One region of the Exiguobacterium sp. s191 genome, then DNA from elsewhere that is predicted to be linked to it. Evidence: riboswitches for the same ligand, from Rfam matches in the RefSeq annotation. Region 1 holds a riboswitch; each other region holds the start of a gene.
What was found. Region 1 has a riboswitch for S-adenosylmethionine ahead of KNQ09_RS10330 (methionine ABC transporter ATP-binding protein). Riboswitches for the same ligand answer to the same signal wherever they lie in the genome.
Positions count from the first base shown of each region.

Region 2: another riboswitch for S-adenosylmethionine. It lies ahead of KNQ09_RS09365 (methionine ABC transporter ATP-binding protein); the one in region 1 lies ahead of KNQ09_RS10330 (methionine ABC transporter ATP-binding protein).
Region 3: another riboswitch for S-adenosylmethionine. It lies ahead of msrA (peptide-methionine (S)-S-oxide reductase MsrA); the one in region 1 lies ahead of KNQ09_RS10330 (methionine ABC transporter ATP-binding protein).

Region 1 covers NZ_JACSNC010000001.1:1,957,409-1,964,256, reverse strand. The annotation lists gene KNQ09_RS10355 (hypothetical protein) at 1-128, opposite strand, end outside; gene KNQ09_RS10350 (CAP domain-containing protein) at 477-1,355, shown strand; gene KNQ09_RS10345 (GNAT family N-acetyltransferase) at 1,443-1,940, shown strand; gene KNQ09_RS10340 (MetQ/NlpA family ABC transporter substrate-binding protein) at 2,000-2,815, opposite strand; gene KNQ09_RS10335 (methionine ABC transporter permease) at 2,843-3,508, opposite strand; gene KNQ09_RS10330 (methionine ABC transporter ATP-binding protein) at 3,498-4,511, opposite strand; SAM riboswitch class I at 4,595-4,700, opposite strand; gene KNQ09_RS10325 (aminotransferase class I/II-fold pyridoxal phosphate-dependent enzyme) at 4,763-5,950, opposite strand; gene KNQ09_RS10320 (glycoside hydrolase family 13 protein) at 6,099-6,848, shown strand, end outside.
Region 2 covers NZ_JACSNC010000001.1:1,765,482-1,772,329, forward strand. The annotation lists gene KNQ09_RS09350 (MDR family MFS transporter) at 82-1,332, opposite strand; gene KNQ09_RS09355 (MetQ/NlpA family ABC transporter substrate-binding protein) at 1,412-2,245, opposite strand; gene KNQ09_RS09360 (methionine ABC transporter permease) at 2,278-2,943, opposite strand; gene KNQ09_RS09365 (methionine ABC transporter ATP-binding protein) at 2,940-3,962, opposite strand; SAM riboswitch class I at 4,041-4,145, opposite strand; gene KNQ09_RS09370 (bifunctional cystathionine gamma-lyase/homocysteine desulfhydrase) at 4,203-5,369, opposite strand; gene KNQ09_RS09375 (PLP-dependent cysteine synthase family protein) at 5,362-6,285, opposite strand; gene KNQ09_RS09380 (S-ribosylhomocysteine lyase) at 6,282-6,746, opposite strand; gene KNQ09_RS09385 (class I SAM-dependent methyltransferase) at 6,750-6,848, opposite strand, start outside.
Region 3 covers NZ_JACSNC010000002.1:282,012-288,859, forward strand. The annotation lists gene KNQ09_RS13065 (MFS transporter) at 177-1,397, opposite strand; gene KNQ09_RS13070 (winged helix-turn-helix domain-containing protein) at 1,412-2,011, opposite strand; gene msrA (peptide-methionine (S)-S-oxide reductase MsrA) at 2,242-2,772, opposite strand; SAM riboswitch class I at 2,867-2,970, opposite strand; gene KNQ09_RS13080 (M20 metallopeptidase family protein) at 3,033-4,211, opposite strand; gene KNQ09_RS13085 (putative quinol monooxygenase) at 4,289-4,582, shown strand; gene KNQ09_RS13090 (C40 family peptidase) at 4,641-6,848, opposite strand, start outside.

The sequences.
Region 1 (6,848 bases):
ACATCTTCATGTGCATTAGCCAAGCTAAACGATACGGTCAACGCGACAAGAATCATCCAGCCGGAAAATAAGTATTGTTGAATCGGCAAAAAAGCAATGGATTCATAAATGAAATACAGTAAAACCATAGGTCAACTCCTTCATATCATTATGTTATTTGGAAAAGCATTGAAAGTTTGGCTTACGAATTCTAATGATACCGAGTCGAGAATCGGAGAGCAATCAAAAATCGTTTAGAATGAAATAAAAGAATGTTCACACATTTTAATAAAAGGGGAAAATCATTTAGTATGTGTATTAAATACTTTCAAGAATCGTTTAAACAAAAGCTTTTTTGAAATGGTAGCGCTCTCATGAAATATGTCGGATTTGTGGACGAAAGATGTGATTTAGACAAATGAGAGCCGATGACTGTTCGAAGGAATGATTTTCTTTTAAAATAAAGGTAATGAAATAGAAGGAGGCGAAACGAGGGCATGAAAAAATGGCTAATCATCGGAGTAGCAGCAGTAGCCTTTTTCGGCTACGAAAACATTCCAATGGAACAAGCAGAAGCCGATTACCCGAAAAGCGGCGGCAAGCTGATTGATCGATATAGCAGTGAGTATCCGGGATACGACTGGGAAGTCAGACGGACATCAACGGAGGAATTCGTCGCCTTGACGAAGGATGGAAAAGATTATGGGAAGTATCGTTTCAAGAACGGGGTGACGACGCAAGGCGCGGTCTTGAATAAGGATACGGAATCTTCCTTGAAGAAAAAAGGTTGGACCGCAGTGAAGTCCTATCGTAAAGGCAATACGAACTACATGTTGAATCTGGATCATGCCGCCGTCTATGAGAAGAAAGGCAATTACGTGACATATTTCTTCGATCAACATGACGGCAATAAAGTCAAAGCGACGCTTGCGATTCCAAAAGACGTCGAAGCGAAGAAAAAAGGCTTCTACGGTACGGCGTCGAATGCGTTACGAACGACAGATGAGAAACTGATGCTTCGGTTGATGAACTGGGAACGAGCCGACTATAAATTAAATCCATTAGCACCGTACACGGCACTGAAGCCGGTTACACGTGGTCACAGCGAAAACATGGCGAAGAATAATTTCTTCTCGCATACGGATCCACAAGGGCGTGACCCGTTCGATCGAATGAAACAAGGCGGTATCAAGTTCATGGGAGCCGGTGAGAATCTCTCGATGGGCTATCCGAATGTCTTTGCGGCGCATTGGGGCTTGATGAACTCGAAAGGACACCGCGATAACATCCTTCAAAAGAGCTTCAAGCAGGCGGATGTCGGTGTAGCATTCCGAGACAACGCACCGTACTTCACGATTAATTTCCGAACACCTTAAATAGAAGAATGGAGGACGATATCGCTCGATGTCGTCCTCTTTTTTACGAGTTAGTTCGTTCTATACTACAGGTAGGGGGTGGAGCAGTTGAAAATACGTCAATTGACGGCAGAAGATGCAACTCGTTACAAAGCATTGCGGTTAGAAGCCTTACGAAACCATCCGGAGGCATTCGGCTCTGATTATGAAGCAGAAAAAGATCGACCCATCGAACGGTACGCAACTCGTCTTGAAAGCGAACAGTCGATGACGTTCGGTGCGTTTCATGAAAATGAACTCGTCGGTGTCGTCACTATCGTCTGCTCCGAGCCAGTCAAGATGCGACATCGAGCGAATCTATTTGCGATGTACGTTACGCCACGCGCCCGAAAGCAACAGGTCGGACGACAACTCGTAGAAGAGGCATTACGTAGATTAAAGCAGCATCCTGTGATCGAGCAAGTCCATCTCTCGGTCGTCCGGACGAATGAAGCTGCTAAAGCGTTGTATCGATCACTTGGTTTTGAATCATACGCGATTGAACCGCGGGCGCTGAAAATCGATGATACCTATCATGATGAAGAACTGATGTGGTATCGGTTCTAACACAAAATGACCGGAATTCAAAGAGAGGTGATCTCGTTGAATTCCGGTCGTTTTTTACATCAGTTTGCCCATTCAGGTTTACTGAAGCCTTTGAATGATTTTTCGATGACTGTATTGAAAGCGTCCGATTCGACGGCTGCTTTTAAGTCTTTTGCGACTTGCTTGTCCGCATCTTTCGTTTGGACAGCGACGAGGTTACGGTATTGTTCGTCCATCGTCTCAAGCGCTAACGCATCAAGTAAGTCGAATTTCGCAGCAAGTGCGAAGTTTCCTGGAACGGCTGAAATGTCGACACTTTCGACGGCGCGTGGCAATTGAGCCGCCTCGAGTGGTTTAATGACGAGTTTCTTCGGATTCTTGACGATATCTTTCTCTGAAACGGTTAGTGGATCAGCGTCCGGCTTCAGTTCAATCCAGCCTTGTTCCGCAAGCAAGTTCAGTGCCCGTGCTTGGTTCGTCGGATCATTCGGTGTCGCGACTTCAGCACCTGTCTTGACGTCGTCGAGTGTCTTCGCTGTCTTGCTGTATAGTCCCATCGGTGCTGTCGGAACCGTGATGAGTCCTTTTAAACCGAGGTTCTTTTCTTTAGAGAACGTCTTGAGATAGATCGAGTGTTGGAACAAGTTGGCGTCGATGTTCCCGCTACCGAGGGCGATGTTCGGTTGGATGTAATCGCTGAACTCGACGATTTCGACTTTATAGCCTTTCTTTTCGAGTTGCGGCTGGATCGCTTGTTTGACCATGTCGCTATACGGACCGCTCGTCGCACCAATCTTGATCGTCTTGTCTTTTTCGTCAGCACTGCTGTCTCCACATCCCGCGAGGACTCCTGCACCGAGTAAGGCTGTTGCTAAAAAGGCATATCGTTTTTTCATGATTCCACTCTCCCTTTGTATGTATGATTAGCGTTTATCTGTTTTTCGCGCCAGTTGATTGCCAAGTGCTTGAATACTTTGAACGATGACGATGAGCACGACGATCGTCACGATCATGATGAGATTATCGTAGCGATAATAACCGAAACGGATCGCGAGGTCACCAACACCTCCACCGCCGACGATACCAGCCATCGCTGAGAAGCCGATCAAGCTGATCGTCGTTAATGTGATGCCCTGAATGATGCCAGGGAGTGCTTCCGGTAAGAGGACACTGACGATGATCCGTAATGGTTTCGCCCCACATGCTTCCGCTGCTTCGATTAGACCAGGCGGAATTTCGCGCAGTGACGTCTCAACGAGTCGCGCGAGAAACGGAATCGCTGCGACACTGAGACTGACGGATGCTGCCGTCGGACCAATCGTATTGTCGAGTAAGAACTTCGTTAACGGAATGAGGGCAACCAGCAAGATGATGAACGGTAGCGACCGGACGATGTTGACGACGAAGTCAAGGACACGGCGGACGGCAAGGTTTTGAAAAAATAATCCCCGGTCGGTGACGAACAAGAGAATCCCGAGCGGAATCCCGACGACCAATGCAAAGGCAAGTGAAATTCCTACCATCCACGCCGTCTCGCCGAGTGCCTTCAAGAGCTCAGGTAACATCGTTTGAATACGATCAAGCCACATCCTGAATCACCTCGAGTGCATGAAGTTCCGTCGCGAGCCAGTCGAGGGCAGGAGCGATTTGGTCGGATGATCCCGTCAAGCTGACAATCAGGACACCGAAGGCGACGTCTTGAATGTAGTCGACCTTGCCGTGCAAGATGCTGACTGAGATATCGTAACGGCGGATTGCTTCTGATAACGTACTCTCACCGGTCTTCTCGCCCGTGAACTGCAAGCGGATGATCTTGCCTGGAGTTGCCTGTAAGATGCGTTCCGGCAATTCGATTTGTAGTGCCGTATCGACGTAATGTTGCGTCACTGGATGCTTGGCTTGACTGAACAGGTCATAGGTTGAGGCGACTTCAACGACTTCACCTTGCGACATGACCGCGACGCGATGGCAAATCTGTTTGACGACATCAATCTCATGCGTGATGAGGACGATCGTCAATCCGAGTCGTTCATTCAAATCCTTCAGCAGTTCAAGGATCTGTAGTGTCGTAACGGGGTCAAGAGCTGATGTCGCTTCGTCACATAACAAGACGGTCGGATCGTTCGCGAGTGCCCGGGCAATCCCGACGCGCTGTTTTTGCCCACCGCTTAATTGACTCGGGAAGTTCGTCTCAAATCCTTCAAGTCCGACGAGCGAGACGAGTTCGCGAATTCGCTCCGGGAAATCTGCTCGTTTGACGCCAGCAGCCTTGAGCGCAAAAGCGATGTTATCCGCGACGTTGCGCGACTGGATCAATTGGAAATGCTGAAAGATCATTCCTGTCCGCAAGCGAAGTTGACGCAAATCTGCTTTTGACATCCCGCCGAGCGAGACACCGTCGACCTTGACGGTTCCTTGTGTCGGATGCTCAAGCCCGTTGATCAGGCGAAGCAATGTACTTTTACCGGCACCGGACTCACCGATGATTCCGAAGATTTCTCCTTTTTGGATCGTCAAATCGACATCCCGTAATGCAAAAATCGGGGTCCGGTCTCGAACGAACCGTTTTGTAATGTGTTTGAATTCAATCATCCGCTCATCTCCTCATACAAAAAAGTCGCTTTTTCCTAGTAGCAGAGCAACCAGAAAAAAGCGACGAAAGTGTAAGATTTCGTAACTTATCTCTCAGAATGAAGATCATTCTGTAGGATGTGGCACCGTTCCTTACAGGTGGTTGCCGGACGTCGTTGGGCCTAATCCCTCGGTCGCTCTCGATAAGTAGTTATGCTGTTGGGATTTACTTTAACGGAAATGATTCCCATCTGTCAAATGTTTTTTCAGAATTATTCCGCAACAGGTGTCCGGAACAGGTTGAGCGTTCCAATTCGATCGACGGCTTCTTCTAGACGTTCGACGTCAGCAATCAAGCTGATCCGGACGTAGCCTTCACCGTATTCGCCGAAGAAGGATCCAGGGGTCACGGCGACGTGTGCTTCGTCAAGCAGGTGATCGGTGAAGCTTTGGGACGTGTAACCTTCCGGAACAGGAAGCCAGACGAAGAAGGAACCGCCCGGTCGTGGTCCACTCCAACCAATCGCATCGAGTTTTGCGAACAACGCATCGCGTCGTGTTTCGTACAGACTGCTTAACTCGCGGACACATGTCTGGTCACTCGACAGGGCGACGGTCGCAGCATGCTGAATCGGTGTGAAGGCACTGACGTAGAGATGTTCTTGGTATGTTTCGATGCTTGAGATGACGGACGGATTTCCGATCGCGAAGGCAATCCGGAAGCCGGACATGTTGAAGCGTTTTGAGAGTGAGAATAGCTCGATCCCAACGTCTTTTGCCCCTTCCGTCTGCAGGAAGCTTCGCGTCGGACCATCGAAACTGATGCCGCCGTATGCTAAGTCATGGACGACACAGATATCATGGGCATCGGCGAAAGCGACTGTCTGTTCGAAGGCTTCTGCCGTCGCGGTCGCACCCGTCGGATTACTCGGGTAGTTGAGGAACAACATCCGGGCACGCTCGACGTCCGTCGTATCAAGTAAGTCGTAATCCGGTAAGAAGTTATTTTTCTCAAGCAACGGAAGCGTGATCGGGAATGCACCAGCAAGTGCTGCGCCAGACAGGTAATCCGGGTATCCTGGATCCGGAACGATGACACCTTCTCCAGGGTTGACGATTGTCTGCGGTAAGGCGACGATACCGGCTTTACTACCGAGGAGAATCGCGACTTCCGTTGCCGGATCGATTGTGACACCGAATTCAGTCGCATAAAAGCGTGCGACGGCTTGCTTTAGAAAATCATGTCCACGAAACGGTGGATATTGAAGGTTCGTTGGCTCGTCGATGGCTTGTTTTAAGGCATCGAGAATATGTACAGGCGTCGTCTGGTCAGGCGTTCCTTGACCAAGTGTGATGACATCGTGTCCGGCAGCTTTTACAGCACCGATTCGGTTCGCGAGTTCAGCGAAGACAGGAGCAGGAAGCCGATCAATGGCGATGGATGGAGCGAAATGTTTCATGGATGAATGCCTCCTTCGTGGTATTGTCGTCAAGGATAACGAATATTCAGTCAAAAGAAAAGAACTTTTTCGAAATTCAAAAAAATTGTCGGATAAACAGGTACAGATAAGTGGAGCGGGAATAAAGAGTAGGGAGAGGAGTGGGAAGATGAAGCGAGCTAACTGGAAAGAGGCAGTCGTCTATCAAGTCTACTGGCGTAGCTTTAAGGATTCGAACGGGGATGGGATTGGTGATTTGCGAGGTGTCATCGAAAAGCTTGATTACATCACTTCACTTGGTGTCGATGTCGTGTGGTTGAATCCGTGTTATCGTTCCCCGGACGTCGATAACGGCTATGATATTGCCGATTATTACGAGATCATGGAAAAAGCGGGAACGATGGGAGATCTCCAGGAGTTGATCACGGCCGCTCATGCCCGTGGATTAAAGGTCATTCTCGATTTAGTCGTGAACCATACGAGTGACCAGCATGACTGGTTCCGTCAGTCGCGAGAGCGGATTAACGATAAGGATGACTGGTATATCTGGCAGGATGGCACGAAAGAGACGCCTCCGAACAATTGGCGCTCGTACTTTGCGCCAAGCCCGTGGACGTGGAGTGAAGAACGCGGGCAGTATTATTTTCATTCCTTCGCCAAAGAACAGCCCGACTTAAACTGGGAGCACCCAGCTGTGAGGCAAGCGATCTACGATATGATGAACTGGTGGATCGCTCAAGGAATCGACGGTTTCCGGATGGATGTCATCAACTTGATCAAAAAACCGTCGCTTGAGGATGTTGCCAATCCGTTTGATCTCTCGTACCTTGGAAATCAGCCCGGCGTGCATGACTTTTTGCAGGAGATGCATGCGAATGTTCTCGCTGGTAAAGACTTGTTTACAGTCGGTGAGATTCCG
Region 2 (6,848 bases), 190 kb from region 1:
GTTACTAATTTAGTATCATTCTAATCTTAAAGAAACATCGCGTATTATTCAAGCGTCATCGCTCGCTGATTTTTCTCAAAATCATGCGTTTTGTTGAGAATCATTCGAAAGTTTCACCGGTTCCTCCAGTTCATCGATCGTCGAAGCCCGATGAATCCGTTGTGACAGTAAGAGCAGTGGTATTCCGAATAATGTCAAGCCCGCTAATATCCCGAAAATCGGTAACGGACGGTCCGCTCCATATAAACTTAACAAATGTCCTCCGGCGATCGGACCGATTGATTGTCCGATCGACGTCAAGCCCATCGCCCCGAAGTAACTGCCCCGTAATTCTGGCTTCGCGAACCGATCGGTTAAGATATCAGTCATCGTGAACATCATGACTTCCCCGCACGTGAAGATGAACATCGCGACGATCATCAACCAGATCGCGTTCGCATTTCCCATGATGAACAATCCGATCGCAACAGTCGCAATCCCGGTCGTGATCGAGACGAGTGGTGACGTCTTGACACCAAACTTCATGATTGGATACTGGACGATCAAGACGGTGATTGCATTGATCGTGATTAAGATCGCATAGAGTGTCTTCCCGCCTTCAAGGAGTGACGTTTCCGTCAAGAACTGTGGCAAGGTCGAGTTGAACTGGCTGTAGCCAAAGACCCCGAAGATGATGCCGGCAAGTGCCAGCGTAAAGGCGATATCCGTCCGCAACAGACGAACCGTTGCTCCGAATGACACCTTTTTCCCACCATGCGTCTCGGTGATTGGATAGCGTTTGAATAAGATACCGATCATCACCCCGTACACGATATAGACGAACGCCGTGATGTAAAACGTCGCGGACGTGTTCCCTGCACTCAGCAGCAAGGCGATTCCCGGTCCGATCGCTGCTGCGATGTTGATCATCGCGTAACGGATATTGAAGACGAACAATCGGTTCGCTTCGTCCGTCGTATCACTGATCAGGGCACGGGCGGACGGTTCAAAAATCGAGCGACAGACCCCGTTCAAGGCACTGAGCGTAAAGAATGCCCAGAATGTCTCGACTTGTGCCAGCGCGATGAAGACGACCGCGAACCCAATCGTTCCGGCAAGCATCATCGTCCGCCGTCCATAACGGTCTGACAAAGTACCACCGATGAAGCTCATGACGAGACTGGCGATCGCCGAAATACTGAGCACCCAGCCGACATCGACCGGATCAAACTTCAGGACGGTCGTCATGTAGATGGCGAAGAACGGCATCGTGATGAACGTTCCGAGACGCGAGAAAAACGTCCCGAACAAGACCCCGAGTGTCAACGGATGCAGTTGACGTATGCGTTGCATATGATTCCCCCTAACCCCTGTTTCAGACAAATGAAAAGCATCCTTCCATTATATAGGAAGGATGCCGGTTTCGGTGAACTTATTTGCTGACTGGAACGACCGCACCTTTGTACTTGTCGAGGATCCAATCTTGGTTTTTCTTCTCGTGCAGAACGTCAAGAAGTGCTGTGACACGCTTGTCTTTCTCATCGCCGTCACGTGTGACGATGATGTTGACGTATGGTGAAGACTCATCTTCTGAAGCGATCGCGTCTTTCAGTGGGTTCAGACCGTTATCGATCGCATAGTTCGTGTTGATGAGGACAGCGTCGCCTTCATTGTTTTTATAAGCTTGCGGAAGAAGTGATGCTTCGATGTTCGTCTTGAACTTGAGTTTCTTCGGGTTCTCTGCGATATCACCGAGTTGTGCATCTGTTGTTTTACCGTCTTTAAGCTTGATCAATCCTTCATTTTGAAGGAACGTCAAGACACGACCGCGTTCCGCGACGTTTGAGCTCGTCAGGATCGTTGCACCGTTTGGTAACTTATCGAGTGATTTGTATTTCTTCGAATAAATACCGAGTGGTTCAACGTGGACGCCACCTGCGTTCGCGAACTTATATGATTTGTTTTCTTTCTCTTGTTGCTCAAGATACGGTACGTGCTGGAAGTAGTTCGCATCGATTTCTTTTGAAGCGAGTGCTTTGTTCGGAAGTACGTAATCTTGGAACTTCTTGATTTCAAGCTTGTAACCTTTTGCTTCGTATTCTTTTTTAACGTGCTCAAGAATCTCAGCGTGCGGTACGTTTGATGCACCAACGACGAGTGTTTTGTCGTCGCTACCTGATCCTGATGATTTTTCGCCACATGCAGCAAGGCTGATTGCTAAGACGGATACAGCAGCAGTACCTACGAATTTTTTCCAAACTTTCATGAATGATTCCTCCAATATGAATAAAATTTGAATTAACGTTTATCGATCGCACGGATCAGCAAATCACCAATGATTTGGATGACGAAGACGATCGCTAAGATTAAGAGTGTCGCAATGACGATGACATCGTTTTGAGAACGCTGGAATCCTTCGATGAAGGCCATGTCCCCAAGTCCACCTCCGCCGACTACTCCGGCCATTGCCGTATAACCGACAAGTGAGACGAGTGTGACCGTGATACCAGAAACGATGGCAGGCAACGCTTCCGGGATTAAGACTTTATAGATGATTTGGAACTTCGTCGCCCCCATCGATTCAGCTGCCTCGATGACACCTTTATCGACTTCACGTAACGCGAGTTCAACCATCCGACCGTAAAATGGTGCAGCACCGAAAATCAGTGCCGGTAATGCTGCCGTTGGTCCGAGGAACGAACCGACGATCGCTGTCGTAAATGGAATCAATAAGATCAGTAAGATGATGAACGGAATCGAACGGAAGACGTTGACGATCAAGCTCAACACTGAATAGAACGCCCGATTCTTGAACAATAACTCTTCGTTTGTCGCATACAATAGTAAACCAATGATCAAACCGAGAACGAATGTCGAAACCCCAGCGATTGCCGTCATATAGACGGTACTGCCTGTCGCTTCCCACACCATGTCCCAATCTAGGTTGTCAAAGAATGAAATCATCGGTGATCCACCTCCACTTCAACATCACTGGCTTGAAGCTTCGTGATGACCGCTTGTGTTGCTTCTGTTTCCCCGATCAACTGAATGAACAGTGTACCGAGTGCCCCTTCCTGCGATTGACCGACGTTTCCGCCGATGATATTGAACAGGACCGGTGAATCCTTCATGACTTCCGCGAGGATCGGGCTTTCCGCTGTCGATCCGACGAACGTCAACTGAACGATTTTTCCGGTTGGGTACCGTTCGCGTAGTTTCGCGAACGTTAACTCGTTCTCTGACGGTGACGTCAATTGTTTGACGAATTCCTTCGTCATCGCTTGCTTCGGATGACGGAAGACTTCTGCGACCGGTCCTTGCTCGACGATTTTACCGGCTTCCATGACGGCGACCCGGTGACAGATTTTTTGAATGACGTGCATCTCGTGTGTGATCAAGACGATCGTTAGTTTCAGTTTTTCATTGATGTCGACGAGTAACTCAAGGATTGAGTCCGTCGTCTTCGGATCGAGTGCACTTGTTGCCTCGTCACATAAGAGAACGTCCGGGTTCGATGCCAGTGCCCGAGCGATACCGACACGTTGTTTTTGACCACCGGATAATTGTGACGGATAAGCTTTTTCGCGTCCGTCCAAACCAACGAGTTGGATCAGTTCCGCTACCCGTTCCTTGCGATGTGCTTTCGGGAAGCCACCTAGCTCGAGTGGGAACATGATGTTCTCTTCAACCGTCCGTGACCATAGTAAGTTGAAGTGTTGGAAGACCATCGAGACATTCTTGCGGACGCCTCGTAATTCTTTTGGTTTCAGTGATGTCATTTCAACACCATCGATTTGGATCGAACCACTCGTTGGTGCTTCGAGCATATTCAGTAATCGGATCAGAGTCGATTTCCCTGCTCCGGAATAACCGATTATTCCAAAAATTTCACCGCGCTCGATTGTCAGATCGACATTCGCGACGGCTTCGACCGCTCCGCGCTTTGAGCGATAAATCTTTCCTACGTCTTGTAAACGAATCACAACTGTCCCTCCTAAAATAAAAAAAGTGCGCGCGTTTTAGAGCAAACGCGCGCACTTTTCAGTACACAAAACCATTTGCTCTCATCTCCCAGACTTTTGTCTGCTGGAATTAGCACCACTTCGGATTAGATCCGCGGTTGCCGGGTTTCATCGGGCCAGTCCCTCCACCACTCTCGATAAGAGTTTCGGTATTAAGTTTGTAGAATATATTCTGAATATTAGCAGGGGTTATTTTTGTTGTCAAACAGTTTTTTCAGAAACTTTTTCGAGGAACGTGAAAGCACGTGTTAAGTCTTCTTTCAAATCTTCCGCGTCTTCAAGTCCAACTGAAATCCGGACGAGACCGTCTGTGATGCCGAGTTCTGCCCGACGCTCTGCTGGGATCGACGCGTGCGTCATCCGTGCCGGCACCGAAATCAGACTCTCGACGGCACCAAGACTTTCAGCAAGTGTGAAGAAGTGTGTCGCCTCGACGAGTTTTTCTGCGTTCGCTGCTGAACCGACATCAAAGCTGATCATCCCACCAAATCCAGTCGCTTGTTTCGCTTGGATGTCGTGACCAGGATGCGATGCAAGTCCTGGGTAGAAAATGTTCGAGACGATGTCTTGCGCTTGTAGGAACGCAACGAGATCATGTGCTGTCTCTTCGATCGCATCCATTCGGATACCGAGTGTACGAAGACCACGGACGAGCAAGAAGCTGTCTTGCGGTCCAAGCACGCCGCCTGTCGAGTTTTGGATGAAGTGCAGCTCTTCGCCGAGCGCATCATCTTTGACGACGACAAGTCCAGCGACGACGTCCGAATGTCCGCCGATGTATTTCGTCGCACTGTGCAAGACGATGTCTGCACCAAGTGCGAGTGGTTGTTGATGATAAGGTGTCGCGAACGTGTTGTCGACGACAAGTTTAAGATCGTGACGTTTGGCGATCGTTGCGATTGCTTCAATGTCCGTTACTTTCAACAACGGGTTCGTCGGTGTTTCGACGTAGACGATCTTCGTGTTGTCTTGGATCGCTGCTTCCGTTGCCGCAAGGTCCGTCGTATCGACGAATGTCACTTGGATATTGAACTTCGGTAAGACGCGTTGCATCAAGCGGAACGTACCACCGTAGACGTCATCTGTCATGACGATGTGGTCGCCAGACTCAAGCAAGTGGAAGACGGCATGGATTGCTGCCATCCCAGAACCGAAGGCAAAACCACGTGCGCCACCTTCGAGATCCGCAATCAATCGTTCGATGCTCGTCCGTGTCGGGTTCGCTGTCCGTGAGTATTCGTATCCGTCCTTGAGTTGACCGATTTTATCCTGCTTGTATGTGCTTGTTTGATAGATCGGAGGTGTGACGGCTCCTGTTGCCCGGTCGACACCTGTTCCTCCATGAATCAATGCTGTCTTCTTACGCATGAGTTTCGTCCACCTTTTCAAAGATTTGTTGGCTTAAGTAGCGTTCGGCACTGTCTGCGAAGACGGTGACGATCGTACTGCCGGGGTGACGCTTTGCGATATCGAGCGCAGCAACGAGCGCTGCACCTGCTGAACTACCGACGAGTAATCCTTCGCGAGCAGCGAGTGTATGAACCGCGTCAAATGCATCGCGGTCAGAAATCGTATGAATCTCGTCGACGAGTTCACGCGGAACGAGACTTGGCCATTTTGCTGTTCCAATGCCTTCTGTCTTATGCGGACCGGCTGGACCACCATTTAAGACGGAGCCTTCCGGTTCGACGATCGCTGCTTTTGTACCGAGACGTTGTTTTAAGAAGTCCGCTGTTCCGGCGAACGTACCACCTGAACCACAACCGGCAACGAACCAGTCGATGTGCGACAAGTCCGCAATCAGCTCAGGACCGAGTGTCCGCTGATACGTGACTGGATTCTCTTCGTTTTCGAATTGTAACGGAACGTAACTGTTCGGAATTTCCTGACCGAGTTCTTTAGCCCGGTCGATAGCCCCTTGCATATCGAGTTCAGTCGGCGTGTTGACGACGGTTGCGCCGAGTGCCCGCATCAACGTCTGTTTTTCTTGACTGAATTTTTCCGGAACGACACAGATGACTTGAAGATCATATTTTTTAGCGGCGAGCGCCAAGCCGATGCCGGTATTCCCGGCTGTCGGCTCGATGATCGTACCGCCTGGTGTCACATGTCCGTTTTCGATTGCTGCATCAACGAGTTGAATGCCAAGGCGGTCTTTGACGCTGCCCCCAGGGTTCATCCATTCGAGCTTCGCCAAAATGCGCGTACCAGCAGGCAAATCGAATGAAGTGATCTCGTAGAGTGGTGTGTTTCCGACGAGGTCGCGGACGTTGTTCGCGATCATCCGAAGACGATGTCCCATTCATCACGACCGGCAAGCATTTTCTCGGCATAGTGCTTCGCTCCTTTGAGGTCATGTGCGCTCGCAAATCCACATTGGACTTCGTTTTGCGCTGGAATCTCTTCTGCTGCGAGGACGTCTTTCAACGTCTTCTCAACGAGTTCGCTCATTTTTTCGACCGAGTCGAAGTTCATCATCGCCATGTAGAAACCTGTTTGGCATCCCATCGGTGAGACATCGATGACATCATCCGAGTAGTTACGGATGTTTTCAGCAAGTAAGTGCTCGAGTGTGTGCATCGCACGCATCGGCATTTGCTCAACGTTTGGTTGTGTGAAACGGATATCGTATTTGACGACTTGGTCGACTTTACCTTCTTTATAACCCGCGACGCGGATATAAGGTGCTTTGACTTTCGTGTGATCCAGGTTAAAGCTTTCGACGTTCATTTTTTGAAGTGCCATGATTTATTCCCCCATTTTCTCGGCTTCTACGAGCCAGACGAAGTGATTGTATTGTATAAATTTAACAGTGAATCCCCGTGATGTAAACAATTCTTCCATGAC
Region 3 (6,848 bases), on a different contig from region 1:
CATTCTATGCGATTTGCCGGGTCTTACCTGACCCTGACGAAAGCGCGACTCGCGCTTTCTTTCCCTGCAGGAGTCGAGGATGAACACTCACGTTCTAGATTGACTAAATAAAACATGCGCGTTTCCCGCTAATTCGATCGGGAGATTCGCATGTTTTTATGTGTTGTGACTTGATCTCAATCGAATAGATGAACCATTCGTCTTCCGAAGTAAAGCGAGAGAACAATAATGAGAAGACCGCAGTACAACATGATTGTCGTGATCGAAACGTGAAACGACAGTAGAAACGAGAGGAGCGCGTAAGATAATGGAATGAGACCGTTTGACGCGGCATTCACGACACTCATGACACGTCCCATCGTCTGTTCCGCACACTGAGACTGGATGAACGTAATGAAGCGAATATTGATGATCGAAGAAAGGACACCAAGTGATAACAGGATGATCAGGTACAACAAGATCTGCTGCGCTTGACTAAGCAGGAAGAAAAGCAAACCTAAGGCGCCAATTAATCGGACCGATGAGGTAAGCCCATTTGCTTTCGTCTGCGCAAAACCACTCCAGAGCGCCCCTCCGAGCATTCCCATTTGATAAGCCCCTTGCATATAACTTAAATCCATCGCATCTCCTTGGAGCACATCATGAACGAGTAAGGGGATTCCGAGTAAGAGTGGTCCAAAGAAAAAGAAATTGACACAGATGACAAGAAAAAGTGTCTGCTTGAGTTGCTGAAGGTTAAAGACGTAATGTAGCCCTTCTTTTAGTTCAAAGAGAGCTGAATGCTGAAGCGATCGCTTGATCTTAGATTCACGAATACCATACGTGAAAAGGAGCGTCAGACAGAGTGTCCCGAAAATCATGAGAAAGACGTGCGAGTAAGAAGAATAGCTGAGAATGACTCCACCAAGAATCGGACCTGAAAAGAGGGCGATTTGATTAGATGTCTGAATCAGTGAATTGGCTTTAGTGAGTTGTTCTTTCGGAACGAGTGTAGGAAGTAAGGAAGCATTCGCCGGCGAAAAGAATGCATCCACACTACCGAATAGAAAGGCGAATCCTAAAATCGTCAGCAATGTAAGCTGATCGGTATGAAGTAATGCGAGAAGACAGAGAATGAAACTGATTCGTAAAGCGCTCGAGATGCGCATGATCGTCGAACGTTTATAGCGATCGGATAAGACGCCACCGAATAACATGAGAAAAATACGGGGTAACAAGGTGGCCATGAGGACGAATCCAAGATATGATGCCTGGTTTAGCGTATGGATGACATACCATTGTTCAACAAACAGATAGGTTGATAGGGAGAGGGCAGAGCACATACCGGACCCCCATAAAAATAAAAAAGATCGATTTTTAAACAGCGATTGTTGCGTATCGATTTCAATAGGCAGCATGTGGCACCTCCGGTTTAGACGTCGTCATTCTCAAATAGTGGTTCATCAATTGCAAAGGCAGTCGTCATGATATAGAAGTGTTTTTTATCTTCTTCGTCTAGTGAAGAGGACCGTGTGAACTCGTCCAATAGAGCACGATATTTTGTAGCAAAGCGTTGAAAGTCGGCTTCAGACATCGTCAGTTCCTTTTGAAGTGATAAGCTCATCCAGTCCTCGACGTTCGAAGATGAAGGAGAAAAAGTAGCTGTCGGAGCCGTAAGAACGCGTGTCTTTGCCCGGTCCAATACTTCGAGATACGACTGCCGGGTCGCTTCATTCGTCTCGACGAATTTCAGTAGATGATCGGCAGGAATGTATCCTCGAGCAATCGCTTGATAGTATTTCAATAGATTGCCGCCCTGTTCTTCCGTCCGGACGAGGTGAATCAAGTCATGCTTTTCAAGTTCCCGTACGTGATAGAGGATCTTTGCACGGGATAACGTCAGCAAGTGGGCTAACTGATGTACCGTATGTGGTTTTTCGACGAGAAACATGAGGATTTTTGTTCGTAACGGATCACTGATCACTTTTAACTGTTCATAGCTCTCTAATATGTGAATCGCTTTTTGTTCCATACAATCATCTCCTTTTTAACCGGTTAATTTTTATTAACCGTAAAACAAAAGACTTCATTTGTAAACGATTACAAATTTGTGTGAGGGTGTTGGTAAAGAAGACATCATTTGTTTACATACAAAAAGACTGACTCCAGTGACATCTCGGTCATCCTCCACTTTTTACTGAAAGTAGGGTAAGAACGAGATGTTTGAAATCAGTTTCAGCTACTGTATATGGTTCGAAGTGATTAGACCGTCGTCGTATCTTTCCATTCCTGCTCGATGAAAGCATCGCGACCAGAAGCAGCACGATCTTTTTTATAGTGTTCTGGATTTTTCTTATGGAAGTCTTGATGGTACTCTTCCGCCGGATAAAATTCAGAAGCGGCATCGATCCGCGTCACGATCGGTTGTTTGAAACGATTGCTTGCAGCAAGAGCGTCACGGGAAGCGATTGCTGCTTCATGCTGCGCATCCGTATGATAGAAGATCGCTGGTGCGTACTGCGTGCCGCGATCTTGGAATTGACCTTCTGCATCCGTCGGATCCGTTTGTGGCCAGTAGAGTTCGAGCAGACGCTCGTACGGGAACAGGCTCGGATCAAACGTGATTTGGACGACTTCGAGATGTCCCGTCGTTCCTGTCTTGACTTGCTCGTATGTCGGATTGTCGACGTGACCGCCCATGTAACCTGATACGATTCCCTCGATTCCTGGTAATTCTTCAAACGGTGTCACCATGCACCAAAAACATCCACCTGCAAATGTTGCTTTTTCCATCTGTCTCTTCCTCTCCGTGGGAAATCCCCATTGTATGTCTGACAGCGAGAAAACGAAAACGACTCCTTCGCTTGGTTGCAAAAGGAGTCGCCGCTTTTTATCAACCAAAGCTTTCGCTTTGCTGGTCGTAGCACCTTGCTATGCGCAGGTTGCTGGGACGTCATCGATCCAGATCTCTCGGTCCACTCTTGATAAGGGTATATGAAGTTGATGTCATTCGTTATCATTGTTGTGATGATACCATTCACACAGAAATAAAGTCAATCCTTAGGTTTCAAGGCACGTAAAACCGTCGCTCCGAGTGTCTTCGCACCAATCAACAACGCCTGTTCGTTGATTTCGTACTGCGGATGATGCTGTGGGTAGTTGACGCGACCGTCCGTATATCCGGAGCCAGTGAAGAAATAACTTCCCGGGACATGTGTTAGATAATGCGCGAAGTCATCCGCAGCCATCATTGGTGTGAGTGCCCGGACGGATGCTTCCGGTAAGAAAGAAGCGGCTTCCTGAACAAGTTTTGTCTCGTCCGGATGATTCCATAGCGCCGGGTAACCAGTCGTGAAGTCGATTGAATAGGTGGCACCGATGCCGGCACATGTCGTTTTGGCGACAAGATCGACTTCTTGCCGGAGCTGATGCCGCAATGTCTCATTAAACGTCCGAATTTCACCGACGATGCGTGCTTCACCCGTGACGATGTTCGGAGCCGTTCCCGCATGGAAAGAACCAATTGCAAGAACAGCAGGCTCGAACGGATCGACCCGTCGACTGACGAGATGCTGTAAGTTGCAGACGAGCTGCGCTCCAGCGACGAGCGCATCTTTTGTTTTGTGAGGTGCTTGCGCATGTCCACCTTGACCATGAACGATGATTTCGAATTCGTCGATTGCACATAACGTATGTCCTTCCCGAAACCCAATCGTACCAACTGGTAAATCATTTTCGAGATGTGTCGCAAAAATCGCATCGACATCTTCGAGGACGCCGGCTTCGATCATTTGGATAGCTCCGCCAGGAAAGACCTCTTCTCCATGCTGATGGATGATTCGAATCGTTCCTTGCAATTGATCACGTAACGGATAGAGCGTAGCAGCCAGGGCCATCACCATTGCCGTGTGACCATCATGCCCGCAAGCATGCATGATACCAGGATGGATCGACCGGAAAGCAAGCGTTGTCTCTTCCTGAAGTGGTAATGCGTCAAAATCTGCGCGGACAGCAATCGTCGGACCAGGTTGTTTACCTTCGATCGTCGCGACGACCCCACGACCTCCAACGGCTGTTTGATGAGGAATGCCTCGTTCTGTGTAAAAGGCAGCAATCCGTTCTGGTGTGCGGACTTCTTGGAAGGACAGTTCCGGATGCCGGTGGAAATCACGACGTAACGCGATCATCGTGGGTTCAAATTGTTCAAGTGCTTCAAAAAGTTGAGTTTGCATCTTCAAGCTCCTTTGACGTGTGTCTTTTCGTGAAAATGGGTACAGATACAGGTAATCACGAAAGGGGATAATGAAACATGGGAGAAATCGTCGTCAACGCTGTACTTACAATCAAAGCAGGACTAGCGGATCAAGTTTTCCCGATTCTACAAACGGTCTATCATGCCTCACAAAAAGAAGAAGGATGCTTACGTTATTCCTTGCACCAATCGATCGAGGATGAGCATCAATTCATGCTGTACGAAGTGTATCGGGACGAAGAGGCGCTTGAAGCGCATATCGCATCCGATCATTATAAAGCATACCGTGAACAGATCGAGTTATACTTGATGGATCGACAAGTAACGAAATACGTCGAGATGACATTCTGACGTGTTGCGATAAGAAGAGACGAAGCCGTCGAATTCGACGGCTTCGTCTTTTTTTGTCTTACATCGATTTAAATCCGAGGAAATGCTCTTGCCAACGCGGTTCATAAATCGAATTGATTTGGAGCTGTGAACCGCCCGCATGGATGAAGTGTTCGCTATCGAGCATGATTCCGATATGCGATGGACCATCCGTGTAGGTGTTCTGGAAGAAGACGATATCCGAGCGTTTACCACTCGAGATACTCGTCCGGCGATTCGTAAAGAAAGCACCGTACCAGTAGCCACGAACATTCGTCCGACCACCGTATTTTCCAGCCTTGTTCGTCGCGTAGTGAATCAAACCGGAACAGTCAAAACCACCGTTCACGGCATCTTGCGAACCCCATGTGTATGGTGTGCCGATATGTTGGACTGCTGCTTGGATCAGCTTTTCACCACGCGTATTATTCTTTTTAACGACCCGTTTATCGGACGTGATCGTCACAGCGGATACAGGAAGATAAACAGGTGTCCAGCCTGACTGGATGACATAGAAGTTTCCGACTCGATGACGCGGATAAACCCGTTTGCCTTGTTCAACGAGTCCGTTGCCTTTTGGACTTGTCGGACTTGCGAAGAAGGATGTCGTCTGTTTGACCGTATAGATTTTCGTCCGGTCGATCGCTTTTTGTGTCAGTTTCATATAGGGTTTGCTCGTGCTGATATAAGGGTTGAGGACGTAACCGGTTTGACCATTTGCCAGGCGAACTTGCCAAAAATCATCATCAATTGATTTCAGACCAATCAGTTTTGTTCCTTTCTTCAAATAGGCAGCTGGGCGACTGTAAGCCACGTCGGCAGAGAAGAGTGGCGTCTGGTCCAGGTGGACATAAAATGTCGTGCCTTTTTTTGCTTTTGCCGTCGGCTTGTTCAGTCCGATACGACTCGAATCGACGAAACCAAAGGTGTTTTTATATTTGACGCGTGTATAATAACCGCTTTTTCCGTAGATCGAAATCGAGGTCCCTTTTTTGAATGTGCCGATTTTTTTACCCGATAGTTTTGCCTGCGAACGAATGACGACATCGTCTTCCGTCACATAGCGTTGACCAGTGACGTCATACAGATCCGGCTTTTTCGTCACGAGATCCGTCGTCTTGACGTAGCCGTAGACCGATCCTTTTTTCAAGCGTGTGTAACTACCGCTTGTGCCGTAAATCGTTAGTTTGTCAGCTCGTTTGACGGAATACATAATTTTGCTCTTCGTCGAAGCAGACGTGTAGACGGACAAGTTGCGTTTCGCGTATCGTGTCCCGGTTGATGCATAGACTTTTCCAGTACCGAGATCAGCTGTCTTGACGTAAGCATGAACTCCACGGAAGATGATCCGGCTATAGGCACCGTTCGCCCCGTAAACTGTTAGTAAAGTATTCGTTTGATGTTGCTTCAAGACAGGACTTGAAGATTTGGCATCCGAATAGATTGGTGTAGCGCGCTGAACATAGAGGCGTGCAGTCTTCGGATAGTATTTCAACGTACCGAGATGTGCCGTCAGCACATAGGCATACTCGTCGTTTCGTTTGATTCGTGTAAATGAACCCTCGACGCCGTACGTTTGAAGCGAAGTATTCACAGGAAGCGATTGTACGACTTTTCCTTTCGTAGTCGCAGTAGCATAGACCGTCGTCTGCTGTTGGACGTAACGTAGCCCGGTTTCCGGATGGTTCACGACCGGCGCATCAGCTAAATCAGCCGTCAATACGAATGCGTAACCCGTCTTAGTCGCAACACGCGTAAAAGTACCGATCGTACCGAACGTTTCGAATGCTTGATTTTGAGTGACAGCTGTCTTCGCGCTCGTCGTCTTCGGTTCAACGAAAAGAGAAGTCGTTCGTTTGGCATAACGCAGTCCTGTTTCCGGATAATTTTCGACCTGTGCATCAGCTAAATCAGCCGTCAATACGAAGGCGTAACCCGTTTTAGTGGCCACGCGTGTAAAAGTACCCGTCGTACCGAACGTTTCGAATGCTTGATTTTGAGTGACAGCTGACTTCGCGCTCGTCGTCTTCGGTTCAACGAAAAGAGAAGTCGCTCGTTTGGCATAACGCGTTCCAACTAATTTCGGAAGTTGCTCGAGTTGTGTCGTAGATACGTAGACGTATTGCTCGTTCCATTTCAGACGTGTGAACGTGTCGAAAGTGCCGTATGTATCGATTCGCTGATAGGCGGGAAGTGTCGTCACGACGGTGGAATCAAATGGTGAAGCAACTAATGAGAGTGGACTTTT